One region of the Streptomyces sp. AM6-12 genome, then DNA from elsewhere that is predicted to be linked to it. Evidence: riboswitches for the same ligand, from Rfam matches in the RefSeq annotation. Region 1 holds a riboswitch; each other region holds the start of a gene.
What was found. A riboswitch is a leader RNA that binds a small molecule or an ion and turns the genes downstream of it on or off. The one in region 1 is predicted to bind thiamine pyrophosphate.
Positions count from the first base shown of each region.

Region 2: it holds a riboswitch for thiamine pyrophosphate, as region 1 does, so the genes downstream of both, ACE4Q9_RS09350 (thiamine ABC transporter substrate binding subunit) here and thiC (phosphomethylpyrimidine synthase ThiC) in region 1, are expected to answer to the same signal.
Region 3: it holds a riboswitch for thiamine pyrophosphate, as region 1 does, so the genes downstream of both, thiO (glycine oxidase ThiO) here and thiC (phosphomethylpyrimidine synthase ThiC) in region 1, are expected to answer to the same signal.

Region 1 covers NZ_JBIQWN010000001.1:3,774,845-3,782,470, forward strand. The annotation lists gene ACE4Q9_RS17035 (IclR family transcriptional regulator) at 1-330, shown strand, start outside; gene ACE4Q9_RS17040 (SsgA family sporulation/cell division regulator) at 429-866, shown strand; gene ACE4Q9_RS17045 (YibE/F family protein) at 1,012-2,526, opposite strand; TPP riboswitch at 2,599-2,774, shown strand; gene thiC (phosphomethylpyrimidine synthase ThiC) at 2,767-4,551, shown strand; gene ACE4Q9_RS17055 (hypothetical protein) at 4,633-5,334, opposite strand; gene ACE4Q9_RS17060 (metallophosphoesterase) at 5,523-6,602, opposite strand; gene ACE4Q9_RS17065 (LacI family DNA-binding transcriptional regulator) at 6,867-7,626, opposite strand, start outside.
Region 2 covers NZ_JBIQWN010000001.1:2,113,750-2,121,375, forward strand. The annotation lists gene ACE4Q9_RS09335 (maleylpyruvate isomerase family mycothiol-dependent enzyme) at 1-399, opposite strand, end outside; gene ACE4Q9_RS09340 (ABC transporter ATP-binding protein) at 424-1,440, opposite strand; gene ACE4Q9_RS09345 (ABC transporter permease) at 1,440-3,041, opposite strand; gene ACE4Q9_RS09350 (thiamine ABC transporter substrate binding subunit) at 3,089-4,159, opposite strand; TPP riboswitch at 4,230-4,336, opposite strand; gene rlmN (23S rRNA (adenine(2503)-C(2))-methyltransferase RlmN) at 4,409-5,515, opposite strand; gene ACE4Q9_RS09360 (VOC family protein) at 5,624-6,400, opposite strand; gene ACE4Q9_RS09365 (phosphatidate cytidylyltransferase) at 6,634-7,626, opposite strand, start outside.
Region 3 covers NZ_JBIQWN010000001.1:5,372,084-5,379,709, forward strand. The annotation lists gene ACE4Q9_RS24425 (sulfite oxidase-like oxidoreductase) at 164-796, shown strand; gene ACE4Q9_RS24430 (deoxyribonuclease IV) at 947-1,837, opposite strand; gene pknB (Stk1 family PASTA domain-containing Ser/Thr kinase) at 1,921-3,834, opposite strand; gene ACE4Q9_RS24440 (thiazole synthase) at 4,062-4,856, opposite strand; gene thiS (sulfur carrier protein ThiS) at 4,860-5,081, opposite strand; gene thiO (glycine oxidase ThiO) at 5,078-6,265, opposite strand; TPP riboswitch at 6,263-6,374, opposite strand; gene ACE4Q9_RS24455 (hypothetical protein) at 6,428-6,778, shown strand; gene ACE4Q9_RS24460 (NAD(P)/FAD-dependent oxidoreductase) at 6,811-7,626, shown strand, end outside.

The DNA.
Region 1 (7,626 bases):
TGCCTGCTCTCCCAGCTGGACGAGGGCGCCCGGCAGGATCATCTCGCCCGCTACCCGGTCCAGGGCCTCACGCCCTACACCGTGCGGGACAGCGACGCCCTGCTGCGCCGGCTGGCGCGGGTGCGGCGCATGGAGACGGTGACGGAGCGCCAGGAGTACGCGCTGGGCACGGTCTGCGCGGCGGTACCCATCACGGTCGGCACGACCGCGGTCACCGTGGCCATCTCCCTCCCGGCCCATCAGGCCGACCGGCTGCTGCCCGCGGCCCAGCGGCTGCAGACGGAGATCGGACGGCATCTGGGATCCCTGACCCTCTCTATCAGCATCTGAAAACTTACTCCTTGTGATCCACCGTGTACTTTCAGCAAGATTTACCACGGTCAGAGGGATCAAACCCGGCCAGTCGATGTCATATGACGGGGTAGGCGATGCGCGAGTCCGTACAGGCAGAGGTCATGATGAGCTTTCTCGTCTCGGAGGAGCTCTCCTTCCGCATTCCGGTGGAGTTGCGCTACGAGACCGGCGATCCCTACGCCGTGCGGCTCACCTTCCATCTGCCCGGCGATGCCCCGGTCACCTGGGTCTTCGGCCGGGAACTGCTGATCGACGGCGTCGGGCGTCCGTGCGGGGAAGGGGATGTGCGGATCTCCCCGGTCGAGACCGAGGTGCTGGGCGAGGTACTGATCCGGCTTCAGGTCGGCGGCGACCAGGCCCTGTTCCGCTCGTCGGCGTCGCCGCTCGTGGCCTTCCTCGACCGCACGGACAAGCTGGTCCCGCTCGGGCAGGAGGGCGCGCTCGCCGACTTCGACACGCATCTGGACGAGGCGCTGGACCGCATTCTGGCCGAGGAGCAGAGCGCGGGCTGAGACACCGCGGGACGGAGCGCGGACGCTCCGCTCGGCGGTACGGGGCTTTGCAGGAACGCTTCTTCAGAAATTTCCACACCCTGTTGGATGGAGCCGGCCAGGCTGGGCCGACCAGGGCAGGCCGGGCAGCCCGCCCCGCCCCGCCTCACCGCTTCCGGCGCCGACCCCGGCCGCCGCGAGCCGGCAGGGCCCGGGTACCGGTGGAGGTCTCCGGTTCCGGGGCGCTGCGATCGGCCGCTACCACCAGGGCGGCGAGCGCGGTGGTGACCGGGACCGAGGCGACCAGGCCGATGGAGCCCACCAGGGTGCGCACGATCTCCTCGGCCACCAGCTCGCTGTTGGCCACCGTCCCCACGCTGCTCTGCGCGATCGAGAACAGCAGCAGCAACGGCAGTGCGGCGCCCGCATAGGCGAGCACAAGGGTGTTGACGACGGACGCGATGTGGTCGCGGCCGATGCGGATGGCGGCCCGGTACAGACCGCGCGGGCCCATCGTGGGGTTGGCCTCGTGCAGCTCCCATACGGCGGAGGTCTGGGTGACCGTCACATCGTCCAGGACGCCGAGCGATCCGATGATGACACCGGCCAGCAGCAGACCGCTCATATCGATCTTCGGGTACAGCCCGTGGATCAGACCGGTGCTGTCGTCGGTGTTGCCGGTCAGGGCGGCCCAGCCGATGAACACCGAGCCGAGCAGACCGATCAGGGTCAGCGAGATCAGCGTGCCGAGCACCGCCACCGACGTACGCGCCGACAGGCCGTGGCACATGTACAGGGCGATCAGCATGATGGCGCTCGACCCGATCACCGCCACCAGCAGGGGGTTGGAGCCCTGGAGGATCGCGGGCAGGATGAACTGGTTCAGCACTAGGAAGCTCACCGCCAGCGCCACGAGGGCCATGACACCGCGCAGCCGGCCCACCACCACGACGGCGAGCGCGAAGACGCCCGCGAGCAGCGCCATGGGGAACTTGCGGTTCACATCGGCGACCGAGTACTGGAGGTCCTTGGGGGCGGTGGGCTCGTAGGCGGCGATGACCTGCTCGCCCTGGTGCAGCTGCCGGGGCTGGTCGGGCTGCACGATCTCGGTGAACGTACGGCCCTTGTCCTTGCCGGTGTCGACCCGGACCGTCGCCTTCTTGCAGGACCCGCCGGACTGCTGACCCGCCGAAACGCCGCCGGAGGCATCACCGCTCGGCGCCCCGCCGCCCGCGCTCCCCGGCGCGCAGCTCACCTCGACCACACGGATGACGGTGGCCTGTTGGGTCTGCCGGTCGAAGCCGACGCCGCTGTGCTTGTGCGAGGGGGCGCCACCGGGCCAGAGCACCACCAGACCGACCACGACCGCCGCGGTGAACGGGACGAGGATCGCCGCGATCACCTTGCGCAGATGCCGGGACACGGGCGCGGCGGGCCCATGGCTGTGACCGTGCCCGTGCCCGCGACCGGCGCTGTGCCCCTGCCTCTGATCCTGTCCGTGCCCCCGACCGTGCCCGTGCCCCTGTTCCTGTCCGTGTCCCTGTCTGCGGGCCGGAGCCGGGCTCTGGGCCGGGGCTCGCGCGTGGCCGTGGTCGTGGCGGTGGCCCTGGCTCAAGGGCTCCGAGCCGTCGGGCCGGCGCGGGCCGGGCGGCTGGTACGGGTCCTGGTCCATCCGGGTCATCGCCAGATCATCGCAAGAAGCGGGGAGGGCCCACTGTTCATCGCGTCACGGATGACGCTAGCGTGGAGACACCTTTGCACACGCGGGAGCTCGGAGCACCGGGCTGAGAGGGCGCTGACCTCCGTAGAGCGATGTTTCACGTGGAACATACGAGTTCCCCGAGAGACCTCGGACGACGGAAACCGCTGCGTCGACCGCCGAACCTGTTACCGGGTAATGCCGGCGTAGGGAGTAGGTCTCATGACCAACAAGGACGCACGCACGCCTGCCTCCGCCCAGGACGACATGTCCTCGGAGGCCGGGAAGTCCATCGGCTGGCACAAGGCGTACGTCGAGGGCTCACGCCCCGACCTGCGCGTGCCGGTCCGTCAGGTGCACCTCACCAACGGGCAGTCGGTCACGCTGTACGACACGTCGGGCCCGTACACCGATCAGCTCGTCGACACCGACGTCCGCCGGGGGCTGGCGCCGCTGCGGGAGAACTGGATCATCGCCCGTGGCGACACCGAGGAGTACGCGGGCCGTCCCGTCCGTCCCGAGGACGACGGGATCAAGCACACCTCGCCGCGCGGCGGGCTGCGGAACCTGGACGCGGTCTTTCCGGGCCGTCCGCGCCAGCCGCGCCGGGGCCGTGGCGGACAGGCGGTGACGCAGCTCGCGTACGCGCGCCGGGGCGAGATCACGCCGGAGATGGAGTTCGTGGCCCTTCGGGAGAACGTCTCCCCCGACGTGGTGCGCGAGGAGATCGCGGCGGGCCGGGCGGTGCTGCCGGCCAACGTCAACCACCCGGAGATCGAGCCGATGATCATCGGCAAGCGGTTCCTGGTGAAGGTGAACGCCAACATCGGGAACTCCGCGGTGACCTCGTCCATCGAGGAGGAGGTGGAGAAGATGACCTGGGCGACCCGCTGGGGTGCCGACACGGTCATGGACCTCTCCACCGGCCGCAACATCCACACCACCCGCGAGTGGGTGCTGCGCAACTCCCCCGTCCCCATCGGCACGGTGCCGCTGTACCAGGCGCTGGAGAAGGTCGACGGCAGGGCCGAGGAGCTGACCTGGGAGATCTACAAGGACACCGTCATCGAGCAGGCCGAGCAGGGCGTGGACTACATGACCGTCCACGCGGGCGTACGGCTGCCGTTCGTGCCGCTCACGGCCAACCGCAAGACCGGCATCGTCTCGCGGGGCGGCTCCATCATGGCCGCGTGGTGCCTGGCGCACCACAAGGAGTCGTTCCTGTACGAGAACTTCGAGGAGCTGTGCGAGATCCTCGCCGCCTACGACGTCACGTACTCGCTGGGCGACGGGCTGCGGCCCGGCTCCATCGCGGACGCCAATGACGAGGCCCAGTTCGCGGAGCTGCGCACGCTCGGAGAACTCGGCCGGATCGCCCGGCGGCTGAACGTGCAGACGATGATCGAGGGCCCCGGGCATGTCCCGATGCACAAGATCAAGGAGAACATCGACCTCCAGCAGGAGATCTGCGACGAGGCCCCGTTCTACACGCTCGGTCCGCTGACCACGGACATCGCACCGGCGTACGACCACATCACCTCCGGCATCGGCGCCGCGATGATCGCCTGGTGGGGCACGGCGATGCTCTGCTACGTCACGCCGAAGGAGCACCTGGGCCTGCCCAACCGGGACGACGTCAAGACCGGGGTCATCACCTACAAGATCGCCGCCCACGCGGCCGACCTCGCCAAGGGGCATCCGGGGGCGCAGGACTGGGACGACGCGCTGTCGGACGCGCGCTTCGAGTTCCGCTGGGAGGACCAGTTCAACCTGGCCCTCGACCCGGACACGGCCCGCGACTTCCACGACGAGACCCTTCCGGCCGAACCCGCCAAGACGGCCCACTTCTGCTCCATGTGCGGCCCGAAGTTCTGCAGCATGAAGATCTCGCAGGACATCCGCCGCGAACACGGTGGCAATCGGACCGAGATCGAGGAGGGCATGGCCCAGAAGTCGAGGGAGTTCGCCGAGGCGGGGAACCGGGTGTATCTGCCGGTCGCGGACTGACGAGGGCATGGGCGCCGCTCCGGCCGGGCCACCGGTTCCGGAGCGGCGCCTCGTCGGGCCGCAGGCCGCCGCCCGGCCGGATCAGTCCGGCTGGCGTTCCGGGTCGGCGTGGTCGGAGCCGGAGTAGTGGGGGTGGTCGGCGAGTGCCTCCTGGAGGAAGGGGATGATGCCGCGTTCCAGGAGGGCGGTTTCCCAGGCGGTTCTGGCTCTGGCGACCTCGGCGGCGGCGGCGTCGCGGGCCCGGGATTCGGGGGAGGAGCCGTTGCGCAGGGCGGTGAGGAGGAGCCCTGCGGCGGCGACGAGGATCGCGGCCACGGTCAGGGCCCCGAACACCCAGCCGGCGGTGAGCATGGTGCCGGCGAAGGACTGCCCGGGGGCCAGGGTTCTCAGGATGTAGCCGATGAGCAGGAATATCACCGCCGCGGTCGCGGACAGGAGCGGCGCCAGGACGGCGACGACCGCGACCGCGCCCGCGCCGTGCGCGGCGGCGAGGTCCGCCGCGGCCGGGTCCGGCTCGGCGGGCGCGGCACCGGCCGCACTCGGGGCCTGCTCGGGGTGGCGCAGTTCGTCGCGTATCCGTACATAGCGCTGGTACTCGGTGGCCGCGGCCGCCGTGATGAGCGCGGAGGCGGCGATGGCCATGGTGCGCAGTTGCGCGGGGTTGAGCCGCTGTCCCACGGCGGCCAGTTCCGGTCGGTGTGGTGCGGAGCGCAGAACCTCGTCGAGGAGCCGCTCGAACTCCCGGCGGTCCTCGCTCCGCAGGTGCTGCGGAAGGCTGTTCATGTGCATCCCCCGATGCTCCGTAGGGCTTGGGGCTCGCGCAGCGGCGAGCCGTCGGGCAGAGACGGAGGGGAGCCTGCTACGGATAAGCCGATGGTAGAGCCGTGACGGCGCGTGGTGACAGGGGATTGCCGGAAATTGCGTCCCGGCCTGCGCGTACTCCGGTATGGCGGGGCCGCTCAGGCGAAGGATCAGTGAACCAGCGGGAGTTGCCTCACCAGCAACTTTCCGGCCATGGTCACCCCGCCGTCCATGGCGATGGCGAGCCCGTCGGCGTAGACATGCGGACCCTCGACCACCGGGTCGTCGCTCTCCTCGCCGTCCTCGGAGCCCACTTCGCCCAGCAGGTAGGGGATGGGGCTGTGGCCGTGCACGATCCGGGTGCCGCCGTAGGTGTCCAGCAGGGAGCGCACGGCGTCGGCACCGCCCTCGTCGCGGAAGGAGAAGCGCTTGGTGAACTTGCGGAACAGGTCCCAGCACTCGTCCGCGTCATTGCGGGTGAGCCGCTCGCGGACAGTGTCGTTGACGGCCTCGATCGAGTCGCCGTAGTCGAGGTAGGCGGTGGTGTCGGAGTGCACCAGCAGATAGCCGTCGACCTCCTCCAGCGCGTCGAGGCGGGCCATCCACTGGAGATGGTGGTCCTGGAGACGGTCCATGTCGGTCTTCTGGCCGCCGTTGAGCAGCCAGGCCGCCTGGAAGGTGGCGGTGCCCGCACCGGAGTTGACGGGCGTGTCGCCGAATCGCTTGGCACCGAGCAGCAGCAGTTCGTGGTTGCCCATGAGGGCCTTGCAGTAGCCGCCGGCCGCGGCCGCCTCGGCGGACAGCCGCATCACCAGGTCGATGACGCCGATGCCGTCCGGGCCGCGGTCGGTGAAGTCGCCGAGGAACCACAGCCGGGTGGTGCCGGCGCACCACTGGCCCGCCTCGTCGATCAGCCCCTGTTCCCGCAGGGCGGCCATCAGTTCGTCGAGGTAGCCGTGCACATCACCGACGACGTAGAGCGGTCCGGGGCCGGCCGCGGGGCCCGCGGCCGGGGCGGCGGGTGCCGTGCCGACGGGGACCTGGAGCGTGTCGCCGCGGTGGACGACGGGTAGATCGCGCTGGGTGGGTGTGTACCCGTCGGGGTACGACTCCTCGGCGGGCGGCGCGGTCTCGTCCTGCTGGGCGTGGGGGACGTACGCACCGGTCTCGTGGACGTACGCGGGCACCCGGAAGTCGCGTAGCGTCGCCGTCCGCTCCACCTCGGGTCCCTGACCGGCCCCCTGAGTCATCAGACCCCTCCACCATCGCGCCGCATCTGCACCGCTTCGGACTGCCTGGTCGCAGCGGTCCGCGGTGTCGTGGGCCCATCATAGGAATGCGCGTCGCGCCATGTGATGACCCAGGGGTGGTGAATCGGAACAAGACTCCGCTTCGCCGTGGTTTTCGTCCCGTTTGTGCAGGTGTTCGCCGACGGTCGGGGACCGCCGACCCGGTGCGGCCCGCGCGGCGTCACCGCCGAACGGGCTCCGCGCCGCCACCGCCCGGCCCGCGCCCTACGTGTCGTCCGGGGTCCGGGGCGGGCTGACCGTCGTGCGCGGGGGCCGCCGCTGGGAGGAGGTGCGCACGATCAGTTCGGTCGGTATCACCTGCTCGACCGGCTGCTCCGACTCCACGCCCTCGATGGCGTCGATGAGCAGCTGGACGACGGCCGTGCCGATGCGGCGCGGCTTGAGGGAGAGCGTGGTGACAGGCGGCTCGGTGCTGGCGTACACGGTGGACTCGCTGCAACACACCAGCAGCAGGTCGTCCGGGACGCGCAGCCCGTAGCGGCGGGCGGCGGCGAGCAGATCGGTGCCGTTGGGGTCGAACAGTCCGTAGACCGCGTCGGGCCGGTCGGGGCGGGCGAGCAGCCGGTCGGCGGCGACGGCGCCCGCGCACGGGTCGTGGGCCGGATAGGACTCGTAGACCGGGTCCTGGCCGACCCGTTCGCACCAGTGCAGATAGGCCGTGGTCGACAGATGGGTGTACGTGTCGGTCGAGGTGCCCGTGAGCAGGCCGATGCGGCGGGCGCCGGCGGCGGCGAGGTGGTCGAGGATGCCGAGGACGGCGGCCTCGTGGTCGTTGTCCACCCAGGCGGTGACCGGGAGCGCGCCGGCCGGGCGGCCGTCGGAGACGACGGGCAGGCCCTGGCGGACGAGTTCGCTCACCACCGGGTCCTGGTCGGAGGGGTCGATGACGACGGTGCCGTCGAGGGCGACGTTGGACCACACGTCGTGGCGGGAGGTCGCGGGGAGGATGACCAGGGCGTAGCCC
Region 2 (7,626 bases), 1.7 Mb from region 1:
GGTGATCTCATGGGTCATCCGGCGCGCCCAGAAGCCGCTGGTGGCGGGGCCGGTCCAGCTCCACACCCTGGCCTCGGGGCCCGCCTCGCGCAGCGCGCCGACGAGCAGCTCGCCGGTGTCCGCCAGCCACGCGTCCAGCGCCGCCGCATCGCCCCGCGCCTCGGGGCCGCCGCCGAGCGGGACCCGGTCCGTCGGGATCATCTCCTGCGCCCGCTCCCGCACCACCGTGCCGGACCAGCGCAGGGCGCCACCCATATGCCGTACGAGCTGTTCCAGCGACCACTCCGGGCAGGTCGGCACGGTGGCCGACAGATCCGCGCCGGAGGTGATCAGTTCCCTCAACTGCCCCACCTGAAGGGCGATTTCATCGCAGTAGCGGTCGTGCGCGAGGTAGGTCATGGGCCCACCCTAGGCGGCCGGTGATCAGTCGAGCACGACGATTTCGGCCGCGTCGAACTCCGCGCCCACCGTGTCGCCCGTCTCCGGTGCGTCCCGCAGCGCGCAGGCCGCTTCCAGCCGGGGGCCGTCCTCCGGCTGGAGGTGGACGGCGACATGGGTGCCCTTGAAGGTGCGGGCGGCGACGGTGCAGGTCAGCCCGGTGCCGACGGGAACGAGCCGTACGCCGGCGGGCCGGACCAGCAGCGTCCGGGGGCCCTGCGGGGCGTCCTTTGGCACCGGCAGCTTGCCCCAGGGGCCCTCGGCGACCGCGCCCGCGACCGTCGCCGGGACCACGTTCTCGAAGCCGAGGAAGCGGGCCACGAACGCGTCGGCGGGGCGCCGCCAGACGTCGAGTGGCGTGCCGGACTGGGCGATCCGGCCGTCCCGCATCACCACCACCCGGTCGGCCAGCGCGAACGCCTCGCCCTGGTCGTGGGTGACGGCGAGCACGGTCGTGCCCAACCGCCCGAAGAGTTCGCGGAGTTCGACCACGAGGCGTTCGCGCAGGGAGCGGTCGAGCTGGCCGAGGGGTTCGTCCAGCATCAGCAGCCGGGGCCGGGGAGCGAGCGCGCGGGCGAGGGCGACGCGCTGCTGCTCGCCGCCGGACAGCCCGGCCACCGCCCGGCGGGCGGCGCCCGGCAGTCCGACCAGTTCCAGCAACTCGCCCACCCGTGCGTCCCGTTCGCCCTTCGGCACGCCGTGCATCCGCAGCCCGAACGCCACGTTGGCGCCCACGTCGCGCTGCGGAAAGAGCTGGTGGTCCTGGAACATCAGGCCGACCCCGCGCCGGTGCGCGGGCACCCCGCCCTGGTCCCGTCCGGCGAGCGCGATCCGCCCGGCGTCCAGGGGCTGGAGCCCGGCGACGGCGCGCAGCAGGGTGGACTTGCCGCTGCCGCTGGGCCCGAGGACGCAGACCACCTCGTGCTCGGCGACCTCCAGACCCACCGCGTCCAGCACGGGCCGCCCGCCGAAGCGCACGGTCGCGCCCTCGATGCTCAGCATCAGAACTCCCCGGTCCGGTCGGTGCGCAGCCGCTCCAAGAGGAGCAGGGCGGCGGCGCACACCACCATCAGAATGGTCGAAAGGGCCATCGCCTGGCCGTAGTTGAGGTCGCCGGGGCGGCTGAGCAGCCGGGCCACGGCGACCGGCAGGGTCGGGTTGTCGGGCCGCGCGATGAACACGGTCGCGCCGAACTCGCCCAGCGAGACGGCGAACGCGAAACCGGCCGCGACCAGCAACGCCCGCCGCACCAGCGGCAGATCGATCTCCCGCCACACCCGCCAGGGCGAGGCCCCGAGCACGGCCGCCGCCTCCCGCAGCCGGGCGTCCACCGCGCGCAGCACCGGCAGCATGGTGCGCACCACGAAGGGGGCGCCGACCAGGGCCTGCGCGAGCGGAACCAGGATCCAGGACTGGCGCAGGTCCAGCGGCGGTTTGTCGAGGGCGATCAGGAAGCCGAAGCCGACGGTCACGGCGGACACGCCGAGCGGCAGCATCAGCAGCGCGTCGAAGCCCCGTACCAGCCGGCCCGCGTCGCGGCGGGCCAGCGCGGCGGCGGCGAGAGAGCCGATCAGCACGGCGATGGCGGTGGCCGCGACGGCGTACTGGAGCGAGGTCCACACCGCGTGCACCGGCGCCACCAGGAACGTACCGCCGTCGGTGCGGGTCAGCGCCCGGTAGTAGCCGAAGCCGGGGGCGTCCAGGGAGCGGCGGACGAGGACGGCGAGCGGCAGCACCAGGAGCAGCGCGACGCCGGCGAGGACGCCCGCGAGCAGCGCCCACTGCCCCGCGCCGCGCGGCCGCCGGGCGGTGGTGCCGGGGTCGACCAGGCGCAGGGCGGTCTCCCGGCGGCGTACCGTCCAGGCGTGGACGCCGAGGACGGCGCCGACGGCGGCGAACTGGACGAGGGTCAGGACGGCGGCCGTGCCCAGGTCGAAGATCTCGGAGGTCTGCCGGTAGATCTCCACTTCGAGGGTGGAGAAGGTGGGGCCGCCGAGGATCTGGACCACGCCGAAGGAGGTGAAGGTGAACAGGAACACCATCAGCGCGGCGGCGGCCACGGCGGGCGCGAGGGCGGGCAGGGTCACCTTGCGCCACGCGGCGAACGGGGAGGCGCCGAGCATCCGCGCGGCCTCCTCCTGACGCGGGTCGAGCTGGGCCCACAGCCCGCCCACGGTCCGTACGACGACGGCGTAGTTGAAGAAGACGTGCGCGAGCAGGATCGCCCACACGGTGGTGTCCAGCCGTACGCCCCACAGCTGGTCGAGCAGTCCGCCGTGGCCGACGAGGGCGAGGAAGGCGCTGCCGGCGACGACGGTGGGCAGTACGAACGGGACGGTGACGACGGCCCGCAGCACCTGTTTGCCGGGGAAGTCGAGGCGGGCGAAGACGAACGCGGCGGGCAGCGCGAGCAGCAGGGTGAGCGCGGTGGAGGCGAGCGCCTGCCAGGTGGTGAACCACAGCACGTGCCGGATGTCCGGCCGGCCGACCACGTCCGCGATCCGCCCGAGGTGCCAGGCGCCGCCGGTCTTCAGGCCGCGCGCCACGATCGCGGCGACGGGCCAGGCGAAGAACACCGCGAAGAACGCGACGGGCAGGGCCATCAGCCCCAGCCGCGCCGCGCTCCCGCGCCAGGTCCGCCCGCGGGCGGTCACTTCAGTACGAGTGACGTCCACGTCTTGACCCACTGATCACGGTCGGCGGCGATCTTCTCGGGGGCCATGGTCTCGGGGTGCGGGGCCGGGGGACCGTACTTGGTGAAGTCGGCGGGCACCGCGGCCCCCGCGACGACCGGGTAGACGTACATGTTCAGCGGCATGTCCTGCTGGAACTCCCGGGAGACCAGGAAGTCGAGGAACGCCTTGGCGCCCTTGGGGTTCCGCGCGTTGCTGAGCAGCCCGGCGAACTCGATCTGGCGGAAGCAGGTGCCGGTCGCCACGCCGGTCGGGGCGGTGGCGGGGCGCTTCTTGGCGTAGATCACCTCGGCGGGCGGGGAGGAGGCGTACGACACGACGAGCGGCCGGTCGCCGCCGGCCTTCCTGCCACCGGAGGAGCCGGAGAACTCCTGGTCGTAGGCCTGCTCCCAGCCGTCGACGACCTTGACGCCGTTGGCCTTGAGCTTCTTCCAGTAGTCCTGCCAGCCGTTGTCGCCGAACCGCGCGGCGCTGCCGAGCAGGAAGCCGAGGCCGGGCGAGGCGGTGGCCGGGTTCTCGGTGACGAGGAGGTTCTTGTACTGGGGCTTGACGAGGTCGGCGTACGACTGCGGCGGCGTCAGGTGGTGCTTGCCGAAGTACGCCTTGTCGTAGTTGACGCAGATGTCGCCGTAGTCGACGGGGGTGACGCGGTGCTTGCCGTCGAGCTGGTACCGGGCGCCGACCTTGTCCAGGCCCTTGGCGGTGTACGGCTGGAACAGGCCGTTGTCGAGGGCGCGGGAGAGAAGGGTGTTGTCGACGCCGAAGAGGACGTCGCCCTGGGGGTCGTCCTTGGTCAGGATGGCCTTGTTGACGGCCTGTCCGGCGTCGCCGTCCTTGAGGACGCGGACCTGGTACCCGGACCGCTTCTCGAAGTCCGCGAGGACGCTCTTGGAGACGGCCCACGAGTCATGGCTGACGAGGGTGACGGTCTTGGCGTCCGCCTTGCTCTGGCCCTGGGTCGTGCCGCACGCGGACAGCGCGAGCAGGCCGAGCCCGACCGCCGCGGCCACGCAGGTCTTGTTGTGCACTTGGTTGTCCTCCTGGGGTTGGCCAGGAAGAACGCGGCCCTGCCCGGAAGACCCGGACAGGGCGCAACAGCTTGAGTAGTGACCGAACTTCCTACCCAGAATGACCTGGGCGAGGTTCAGAGGGTCTGCGGCCTGGTGCCGCACTCTCAGCGCTGTGGCGCTCCCCTGTCGGAATATGAAGATGTCGAGACTGCTTCTTCGGCTTCTTCGACTGCTTCAATGGTGAAGAAGCGTTGGAACGGGCTCAGACTACCGCTCGGTGGCGGCGAGCTGACCACAGGCTCCGTCGATCTCCTGGCCACGGGTGTCCCGGATCGTCACCGGCACACCGTGCGCGGCGATCGCGTCCACGAACGCCTTCTCGTCCTCGGGCCGCGAGGCCGTCCACTTGGAGCCCGGAGTCGGGTTCAGCGGGATGAGGTTGACGTGCACGGGCCGGCCCTTGAGCAGCCGGCCGAGGCGGTCGCCGCGCCACGCCTGGTCGTTGATGTCGCGGATGAGCGCGTACTCGATCGACAGCCGGCGCCCGCTCTTCTCGGCGTACTCGAACCCGGCGTCCAGCACCTCGCGCACCTTCCACCGTGTGTTCACGGGGACGAGGGTGTCGCGCAGTTCGTCGTCGGGGGCGTGCAGGGAGATCGCCAACCGGCACTTGAAGCCCTCGTCGGCGAACCGGTGGATGGCCGGCACCAGGCCGACGGTGGAGACGGTGATGCCGCGCTGGGACAGGCCGAGGCCGTCCGGCGCCGGGTCGGTGAGCGCGCGGATGGCGCCGACGACGCGGTTGTAGTTGGCGAGCGGCTCGCCCATGCCCATGAACACGATGTTGGACAGCCGCGCCGGGCCGCCCGGCACCTCGCCGTCGCGCAGCGCCCGCATGCCGTCCACGATCTGGTGGACGATCTCCGCGGTGGACAGATTGCGGTCCAGGCCCGCCTGCCCGGTCGCGCAGAACGGGCAGTTCATGCCGCAGCCCGCCTGCGAGCTGATGCACATGGTGACCCGGTCCGGGTACCGCATCAGCACGGACTCCACGAGGGTCCCGTCGAACAGCTTCCACAGCGTCTTGCGGGTGGTGCCCTCGTCGGTCGACAGATGCCGGACGACCGTCATCAGCTCCGGGAACAGCGCCTCGCGCAGCTTCTGCCGGGAGCCGGCCGGGATGTCGGTCCACTGCTCGGGGTCGTGCGCGTACCGAGCGAAGTAGTGCTGCGAGAGCTGCTTGGCACGGAACGGCTTCTCACCGATCCCGGCCACCGCTTCCTTGCGCTCCGCGGGCGAGAGATCGGCGAGATGCCGCGGCGGCTTCTTGGCTCCGCGCGGCGCGACAAAGGTGAGTTCTCCGGGCTTGGGCATGGTGGTACCAGTGTCGCAGATCCAATCGGGTGACCTGCGGCCGCAGCTTGTGGTGCTCGTCGCGGGCGGGCCGGGCCGTTCGGCTGGGGGCCGGTCGGTGTGGGTGGTTCACATCGGCGTCGGTTTGATCATGGCGAAGGGGGCGCCCTGGGGGTCGGCGACCACCGTCATCCGGCCGGCCATCATGTCGAAGGGCGGGGCGAGGACCGTGCCGCCGCTTCTGACCAGGGCGTCCACGGTGGAGTCGACGTCGTCGACCGCGAAGTAGGCCAGCCAGTGGGCGGGGGTGCCGGGCGGGTCGCCGGCGAGCTGGGTGACGCCGCCGACCGCGCGGCCGCCGACCATCAGCGCCCAGTAGGCGTCCGCGCCCTCCATGGGCTCGATCTCGATGCCGAACGCCTCGCCGTAGAAGGCGGTGGCGCCGGGTACGTCGCTGGTGTGCAGCTCGTTCCAGGTCAGCGCGCCGGCCTCGTTGACGACTTGGGCGCCGTGGAAGTCGCCGGGCTGCCAGGCGCCGAAGACCGCGCCCTGCGGGTCGGCGGCGATCAGCATCCGGCCCAGGCTGCCGACGTCCATCGCCGGGACGAGCAGGGTGCCGCCCGCGGAGACGATCGCGTCCTGGGTGGCCTGGGCGTCGGTGGTGGCCAGGTAGCTGGTCCAGACGGTCGGCGGCGGTTCCGGCATGTCCTGGGGCTTCGGGCCGAGGCCCGCCACGGGCTTGCCGTGCAGCTCGCAGACCGTGTACCCGCCGAACTCGGCCGGTCCCGGCTGCCCCTGCCAGCCGAGCAGGTCGCGGTAGAAGTCCAGCGCGGCCTGCTGGTCCGAGGCCATCAGGTCGACCCAGCACGGGGTACCGGTCGCGTACGGGGTGGTGACGTCGGGCATCTCTCGCTCTCCCTACCAGGGGACCAGGGGGCCACGGGACCAAGGACCAGGGTGGCCACGCCACGGGTCGTTCTTTGTCACCATCGTGTGGCCAAACGTGATCGCCCGCCCGTCGGAGCAAAGCGGCGCCGGCGAGGGGCCGGACGAGCGGGCGGTCGTACGACGACGGGCCCCCGCCCTGTTCCCAGGGTGGGGGCCCGTACGGCCGCGACGACGCGCGGCAGGAGGTTTCGTCAGGCGGAGCCGACGAAGACCACCAGCAGGAGCCAGACCACCGGCGCCGTCGGCAGCAGGGAGTCCAGGCGGTCCATGATGCCGCCGTGGCCCGGCAGCAGGGTGCCCATGTCCTTGATGCCCAGATCGCGCTTGATCATGGATTCGCCGAGGTCGCCCAGGGTGGCGCTGGCCGCGACCGCGAGGCCCAGCAGCAGGCCCTGCCACCAGTGGCCGCCGTCGATCAGGAACTGCATGCACAGCGCGCCCGCGACCATCGAGAAGGACACCGCGCCGAGCAGGCCCTCGCGGGTCTTGCCGGGGCTGATCCGCGGGGCGAGCTTGTGCTTGCCGAAGCGCCAGCCGACGGCATAGGCGCCGGTGTCGCTGACGACGGTGAGCAGCAGGAAGGTCAGGACCCGCCAGGGGCCGTCGGCCGCGGTCAGCATCAGGGCGACGAAGGTGGCCAGGAAGGGCACGTAGAACGCCGCGAAGACAGCGGCCGTGACGTCCTTGAGGTAGCCCTCCGGGGGTTCCGTCATCCGCCAGACCAGCACCGCGAGAGCGGTGAGGGCCATGGCGACCCACGCGCCCTCGGCACCGCGCACATAGCCGGCGACCACCATCGCGGCGCCGCCGACCGCGAGCGGTACGAGCGGCGCCTTGATCTCCTTGCGCTCCTGGAGCCTGCTGGTCAGCTCCCACAGGCCGACGACGACGGCGACCGCGATCACGCCGACGAACACGGCCTTGACGATGAACAGCGACGCGATGATCACCACGCCGAGTCCCACGCCGACGCCTATGGCCGCGCCGAGGTCGCGGCCCGCGCTTTTCTTCTGCGGCGCCGGCGTCGGCTGCGGGGCGTCGGGCATGGGCTCCGGATTCTGGCTCGGGCTCGGCGTCGGCTGGGGCGTCCCGTACGGGGGCTGCGGCTGTGCCCCGTAGGGCTGCTGCTGTCCCTGCTGCGGCTGGGGCGCGTACGGCTGCCGGGCCGGCTGCTCGTACGACGG
Region 3 (7,626 bases), 1.6 Mb from region 1:
TCCCGCACGGATATCGGGGGAGGGTGTGGGCCGCATGATTGCACCGGACGCGAAGATCGTCCAGTAAGTGCGTACTTAGTAAATGTGCTGGGGTTTGATGGTATTTGCCCGATTCGGAGGGGGGCGGTCAAGGGCACTGCCCGAGGTCTGTCAGGATGGTTACATGGGTCATCCGGTGGAGCGAGAGTCTGGAGCGGCGGCAGGGTCCGGGCTTCCGCCGGGGCAGCGACTCCAGCGCGGCTGGCCGGTCACGCACTACGGGCCCGTGCCCAAGTTCCGGCCCGAGCGCTGGGACTTCCGGGTCTTCGGCGCCACCGCCGACGGCGACAAGCACGGTTGGAGCCACGAGGAGTTCACGGCCCTGCCGTACGCCACCGTGGTGGCCGATCTGCACTGCGTGACCAAGTTCAGCATGCTCGGCGCGGAGTGGGGCGGGGTGCCCGCCGCCGCGATCGTGGAGCTGGCCCCGCCGGCCCCGGAGGTCACCCATGTGATGGTCTGGGCGGAGTACGGCTTCAGCTCCAACCTGCGCCTCGCGGACTTCCTCTCGGAGAGCACCCTCTTCGCCACCCACAAGGACGGCGAACTGCTGACCGCCGAGCACGGCTTCCCGGTCCGCCTGATCGTGCCCCATCTGTACGCCTGGAAGGGGCCCAAGTGGGTGCGGGGCGTGGAGTACATGACGGCCGACCGGCGCGGCTTCTGGGAGGAGCGCGGGTACCACAACGTGGGCGACCCGTGGAAGGAACAGCGCTACTCGTACCAGGAGGAACCGGGGGAGGGGCCGGAGCTGTGACGGCCCGGCCGCCGACCCCCGAGGTCCGTGGGCCGATGGCCCCTGAGGTCCGTGGACCGGTGGCCCCTGAGGTCCGTGGGCCGGTGGCCCCTGGGGTCCGTGGGCCGGTGGCCCCCGAGGCCCGCCGACCGGTGGCCCCGGAGACTCGCGTCAGCCGTCCCTGAGGCGCTTGAGCCGGGCCACGTCCGCCGCGTGGCCCTCCTTGCCGCCCGGAGTCTCGATGACCAGCGGGACGCCCGCGGTCGCCGGGTGGCCCATCAGGGCGCGGAAGGGCTCCTCGCCGATGTGCCCGGAGCCGATGTTCTCGTGCCGGTCCTTGTGCGCGCCCACCACGTCCTTGGAGTCGTTGGCGTGGATCAGCTTGAGCCGTCCCTCGCCGACGGTGTCCACCAGCAGATCGAGGGTCTGGCGCATGCCCGCCGGGCCGGTCAGATCGTGCCCGGCGGCGAAGATGTGGCAGGTGTCCAGGCAGACGCCCAGCTTGGGGTGGGCGTCCAGCGCCTCGAAGTACGGTCCGAAGTCCCAGGTCCGCGAGCACAGCGAGGCGCCCTGGCCCGCCGTTGACTCCAGCAGCAGGAACGGGTCGTCGTCCTGGGTCAGCTCGTCCAGCAGCGGCAGCAGGTGCTCCCGCACCTGCTTCAGGGCCACCTCGCGGGCCCGGCCGCCGGTCGCGCTGCCGGTGTGCACCACCACGCCGAGCGCGCCGATCTCCCGGCCACGCCGCAGCGAGTGCCGCAGCGACTCGACCGACTTCTCCACCGTCGCCTCGGTGTGCGAGCCGAAGTTGATCAGGTAGGGGGCGTGCACATACGCCGGGATCGACTCCTCGGCGCAGGCGGCGCGGAACGCCTCGTCCTGCTTCGGGTTCCCGGCCGGGGTGGCCCAGCCGCGCGGGTTGGCCACGAAGACCTGGACGGTCTCCGCCTTCAGCTCACGGGCGTACGACAGGCCCACGGAGTGCAGGCCGCCGGCCACCGGGACATGGCCGCCGACGGGATTGCGGGGGAGGGACCGGGGGAGGGACGAGGAAACGGGACTCACCTGTTCAGGGTGTCATGTCCGCGGGGTGGCCCGGACCGGCACCGGGCGTGAACCCGCTCACCGGTCCTGCCGCCCGCGAGGACTCACCTGATGGTGATCGTGATCGTGGACCCCTTGGGCGCCGTCCTGCCGCCCTTGACGGACTGTTTCTTGACGGTGTCGCCGAACAGCCCGAGGAGCCCGCGGTCCTCGCTGACCTTGAACCCGGCGCCCTCCAGGGCCTGGTGGGCGTCGTCCACGCTGTCGCCGGTCACGTCCGGGACCTCGATCATCTGCGGGCCCTTGGACAGGGTGAGCGTCACCGTGTCGCCCGTGGCGGCCTGCTTGCCGTCGCCGGGGCTCTGCCGGGCCACCTTGCCCTTGTCGTACTCGGAGTTGACCTGCTCGCTCGCGATCTTCACCTTGAGCCCGGCGTCCGTGAGCTCCTGCCGGGCGTCGGCCGGGTCGTCGCCGGTGACGTCGGGCACGTCGACCGGGCTGCCCTTGCTGACGGTCAGCGCGATCGCGGAGCCCGCGTGCCGCTCGGTGCCCGCGGCGGGGGTCGTGGAGATGACGGCGCCCTGGTCGATGTCGTCGCTGAAGCTGCGGGTGACCATGCCCGGTTCGAGGCCGGCCGCCTTCAGCTTCTGCCGGGCCTTGGCGAGCGGCAGGTTGGCCAGGTCCGGCACCTTGACCGTCTCCGGGCCGAGCGAGACGGTCAGCGTCACCGCGTCGTGGTCCCGGATCCGGGCTCCGGCCGCGGGATCGGTGCTGATCACGGTGCCGCGCTCGACGGTGTCGTCGTAGGCCCGCTTCACCTTCCCGACCTCCAGACCGGCGTCCTTGAGCCGGTCCCGCGCCTGCGCCTCCGTCTTCGTCAGCAGCGGGGGGACCTTGGTGAACTGGCCGGAGCTGATGTACCAGATCCCGGTGCCGGCGCCGAGCACCAGGAGCACGGCGACGGCGAGGGTGAGCACGAGCCGCCGGGACCGGCGCGGGGCCGGTACGGGCGCGGCCTGGAAACGGGTGGTGCGGCTGACGCCGTCGCCGCCGTCCCCGTCGACGGAGAGCGGCGCGGGCACGGTCAGCGCGCGCGGGATCACGCTCGTACGGTTCTCCGCGTTCTCGTGCTCCACCGTCCTCGCCTGCGGCGGCACGGTGTCCAGCTGCTCCTCGGTCAGCGCGGCGCGGGCCTCGCGGGCCTCGGCGAGCAGCGCGACCGCGTCGTACGGGCGCAGCTCGGGGGTGCGGGCGGTGGCCGAGGCGACCAGCTCGTCCAGTCGCGGCGCGAGCCCCGGCACCAGTGCGGAGGGCGGCGGGACGTCCTCGTTGATGTGCCGGTAGAGCACCTGCGCGGGGGAGTCGCCGGAGTGCGGCTTGGCGCCGGTCAGCATCTCGTACAGGACGACACCGCAGGCGTACACGTCGACGCGGGGGTCGGCGGTGCCCTGATCGATCTGCTCGGGGGCGAGGTAGGCGACGGTGCCGAGCACGGAGCCGGTCGTACTGGTCACGGTGTCGACGGAGCGGACCAGGCCGAAGTCGGCGACCTTGACCCGGCCGTCGTCGCCTATCAGCACGTTCTCGGGCTTCATGTCCCGGTGCACGAAACCGGCCCGGTGGGCGGCGCCGAGCGCGGCGAGCACCGGCTCCAGGATGTCCAGCGCGGCACGCGGTCGCAGGGCGCCGCGCTCGCGCAGCACGTCACGGAGGGTGCAGCCGGCGACGTACTCCATCGCCATGTACACGTACGACCCGTCGGTGCCCTGGTCGTAGACCTGCACCACGTTCGGGTGGTCGAGCCGGGCCGCGGACTTGGCCTCGCGGATGAACCGCTCCACGAAGACGCCGTCCGCCGCCAGCGCGGGATGCATCACCTTCAGCGCGAGCACCCGGTCCAGGCGCGTGTCCAGCGCCCGGTACACGGTCGCCATCCCGCCGGCCGCGATCCGCGCGTCCACGCGATACCGACCGTCGAGCACGTGCCCGACGAGGGCGTCCTGAAGGGTCATGTCCACACGGCGAGTCTACGAGCCCCCGACCCCACCCCCGCCCCGCCGCCCTCTCCCACCTGCCCACTGAAGCCCACCTGTGACGCTTCTTACGCAGGCACGCCACATTCCACCGGAGCCTGCGGCCGCCCGACCCCCCCGGAATCCACCCCGCGACCGAACAGCCACCGACGTCGACCGCCCCCCAACGGGGCGCCATCGCCGTCGGCGGCGGTCCGTCCAGCCCTCGGAGGTCAGAACGCCGGGCGCTCGGGGTCCAACGCGGCCAGACCCTCCGTAGGAGACGACGCCTCGGCCCAGTACCGCCGAGGTATCCGCCCCGCCAGCCGCGCCAGCCGCCCCCCGGTCACCGCGTGCCGCATCGCCGCCGCCATCACCTCCGGCTCCCGTGCCCGCGTCACCGCCGACGCCAGCATCACCCCCGCACACCCCAGCTCCATCGCCAGCGCCACATCCGACGCCGTCCCCGCCCCCGCGTCCAGGATCACCGGCACCCCCGCCCGCTCCACGATCAGCTGGAAGTTGTGCGGGTTGCGGATCCCGAGCCCCGACCCGATCGGCGACCCCAGCGGCATCACCGCCGCACACCCCACGTCCTCCAGCTTCCGCGCGAGCACGGGATCGTCGTTGGTGTACGGCAGCACCGTGAACCCGTCGTCCACCAGCGTCTCCGCCGCCTCCAGCAGCTCCACCGGATCCGGCAGCAGCGTCCGCTCGTCGGCGATGACCTCCAGCTTCACCAGCGACGTGCCGAGCGCCTCCCGCGCGAGCCGCGCCGTGAGCACGGCCTCCCCGGCGGTGAAGCACCCCGCCGTGTTCGGCAGCACCCGGATGCCGAGCTTGTCCAGCACGGACAGTACCGAGCCGTGCACGGACGGATCGACCCGCCGCATCGCGACCGTCGTCAGCTCCGTCCCGGACGCCACCAGCGCCCGCTCCAGCACGTCGAGGCTGGGCGCCCCGCCCGTCCCCATGATCAACCGCGACCCGAAGGCCGCATCCCCGATGACAAGGCGATCGTCGGTCACCGCTCAGCCCCCCTGCACCGCGGTCAGCACCTCGACCCGGTCGCCCTCGGCGAGCGCCGTCCCGGCCCACCGCGTGCGCGGTACGACGGTCTCGTTGACGGCGGCCGCCACCCCGGCGGGGGCCCGCACGAGGGACCGTACGACCGCGTCGAGCGCGGTCCCCGGCGCGACCTGACGCCGCTGCCCGTTGACGGAGATGGTGATGGTGGACGACACGGCGCTCATGCGGTCTGCTCCAGCTGCTGCGTGCGCGGGGCGGCGAAGCGCTCCGGCGTGAACGGACGGGCTTCCTCGGGCAGCGGGCCGCCGGCCAGCAACTGCCCCATCACATCCCCGGTGACGGGCGTGAGCAGCACCCCGTTGCGATGGTGCCCGGTGGCCAGCAGCAGCCCGGCGAGGCCGGACGGCCCGAGCAGCGGCGCGTTGTCCGGGGAGCCGGGCCGCAGCCCCGCCCGCGTCTCGGTGAGCGGCAGCTCGGTGATGCCCGGCACCAGCTCGTGCGCGTCGCGCAGCAGCTCGTACACCCCGCCCGCGGTGACCGTCGTGTCCCAGCCCTGTTCCTCGCTGGTGGCGCCGACGACCAGCTCGCCGTTCTCCCGCGGCACCAGGTACAGCTGCCCGCCCCGGACCACGGCCTGCACCGTGCGGCTGAGGAAGGGCGCGTACCGCTTCGGCACCGCGAGACGCAGCACCTGCCCCTTCACCGGCCGCACCGGCGGCAGCACCTCCCGCGGCACCCCCGCGAGTCGCCCGCTGAGGCTGCCGCCCGCGAGCACCACCTGCCCGGCGGTGAGCGCCGTACCGTCCGCCGTGGTCACCCCGACGGCCCGGTCCCGTACGACGTCCAGCCGCTCGGCCCACACCCGGTGGAACACCACCCCGGCCCGCTCGCACGCGGTCACCAGCGCCGCGGCCAGCCGGCGCGGATCGATCTGGTGGTCGCCGTCGACCCGCAGCCCGCCGCGCACGCCCGGCGCCAGCATCGGCTCCAGGCGGCGGCACTCCTGCCCCGGCAGCCACTGCGCGTCGAGGCCGCAGCGCTGCTGGAGGGCGTGCAGTTCCCGCAGATGGGCACGGTCGTCGGCGTCCAGCGCGACCGCGAGGGTGCCGCAGCGCCGGTAGCCGAGGTCCCGGCCGCTCGCCTCGGTCAGCTCGGCCACGAAGCCGGGGTAGCGGCGCGCCGACTCCAGATTGAGGGCGAGCAGCGTCTCCTCGCCGTAGTGCAGTTCGGTGACCGCGGCCAGCATCCCGGCCGCGACCTGCGCGGCCCCGCCGCCGGGCACCGGGTCCACCACGGCCGTGGCGAGCCCGCGGCACGCCGCGCGCCAGGCCGTCACCAGGCCGATGATCCCGCCCCCGACGACGAGGACGTCGGAGGTTCCCGAGGTATCGGGCGTACGTGTGGACATGGGCGTCCAGCCCCTCCCTTCGCCGGCATGACCCGGATCAGGTTCGTACGGTCGGAGGCCGCCAGCCTCCCTCTCAGCCCGGTGCGTCCGGGCTCCCGCGAGTGCTTGTACGGTGGCCACCCTAGCCCGCCCCCCTCGTCACCCGTAAGGGAGCCCTCGCCCATGGCCCCGTCGCTCGACGGCCTGATCCTCGCCCCCGTCGCCGACCAGTCCGCAGGTCAGGTGGGTACCCGCACCCGCTTCGCCTACCACGAGCGGGACGGTGCGGTCTGGGCCGAGTACCGGGGCGGCGACATCGTCCACGGCCATCTGGTCGGCACCCGCGCGGGCGACCGGCTGGACTTCCGGTACGTGCAGCTGCGCACCGACGGCAGCACGGCCTCGGGCCATTGCGTCTCCACGGTCGTGGAGCTGCCCGACGGCCGGGTGCGCCTGGAGGAGACCTGGGAGTGGGAGTCCGGACCGGGCTCCGGCACGAGCGTCGTGGAACAGCTCACCGCGCACGCCCGCTGACTGACTGATCGTCATCTGTCTATGGTGATCGGGTGAGCGAGCAGACAGCCCGGCAGGGCACGGCAGGGACGCGGCGCGTGGTCGTCGTGGGCGCGGGCATGGCCGGGGTGCAGACCGCGGTCGCGCTGCGGGAACGGGGTTTCACGGGCGAGGTGACCGTCATCGGCGCCGAACCGCACCAGCCGTACGACCGGCCGCCGCTGTCCAAGGCCGTGCTGCTCGGCAAGGCCGAGGGCTCCGCGTTCGACCTCGACTTCGACGCGCTCGGCGTCGGCCTCCGGCTCGGCTGCGAGGTCCTCGGCGCCCGCCCCGCCGACCGTGAACTGGACACCGAGGCGGGCCCGGTGGCGTACGACGTGCTGGTGCTGGCCACCGGCGCCGAGCCGGTCACCCTGCCCGGCAGCGAGGGCGTCCCCGGCGTGCATCTGCTGCGCACCCTGGACGACGCCGAACGGCTGCGGCCCGTGCTCGCCCGGCAGCACGACATCGTGGTGGTCGGCGCCGGCTGGATCGGCGCCGAGTTCGCCACGGCCGCCCGCGAGGCCGGTTGCGCGGTGACCGTCGTCGAGGCCGCCGACCGGCCGCTCGCCGAGGTGCTGCCCGCCGAGGTCGCCGCCCCCATGGCCGGCTGGTACGCCGACAGCGGGGCCGAACTGCGCACCGGCGCACGGGTGGAGCGCGTCGAGCCCGGCGCGGTGGTGCTCGCCGACGGCACCCGGCTGCCCGCGGGCGCGGTCGTCGTCGGCATCGGCGCCCGCCCCGCCACCGGCTGGCTGGCCGGCTCGGGCATCGAGCTGGGCGCGTTCGGCGAGGTCGTCACCGACGCCCGGCTGCGCGCTTCCGCGCCC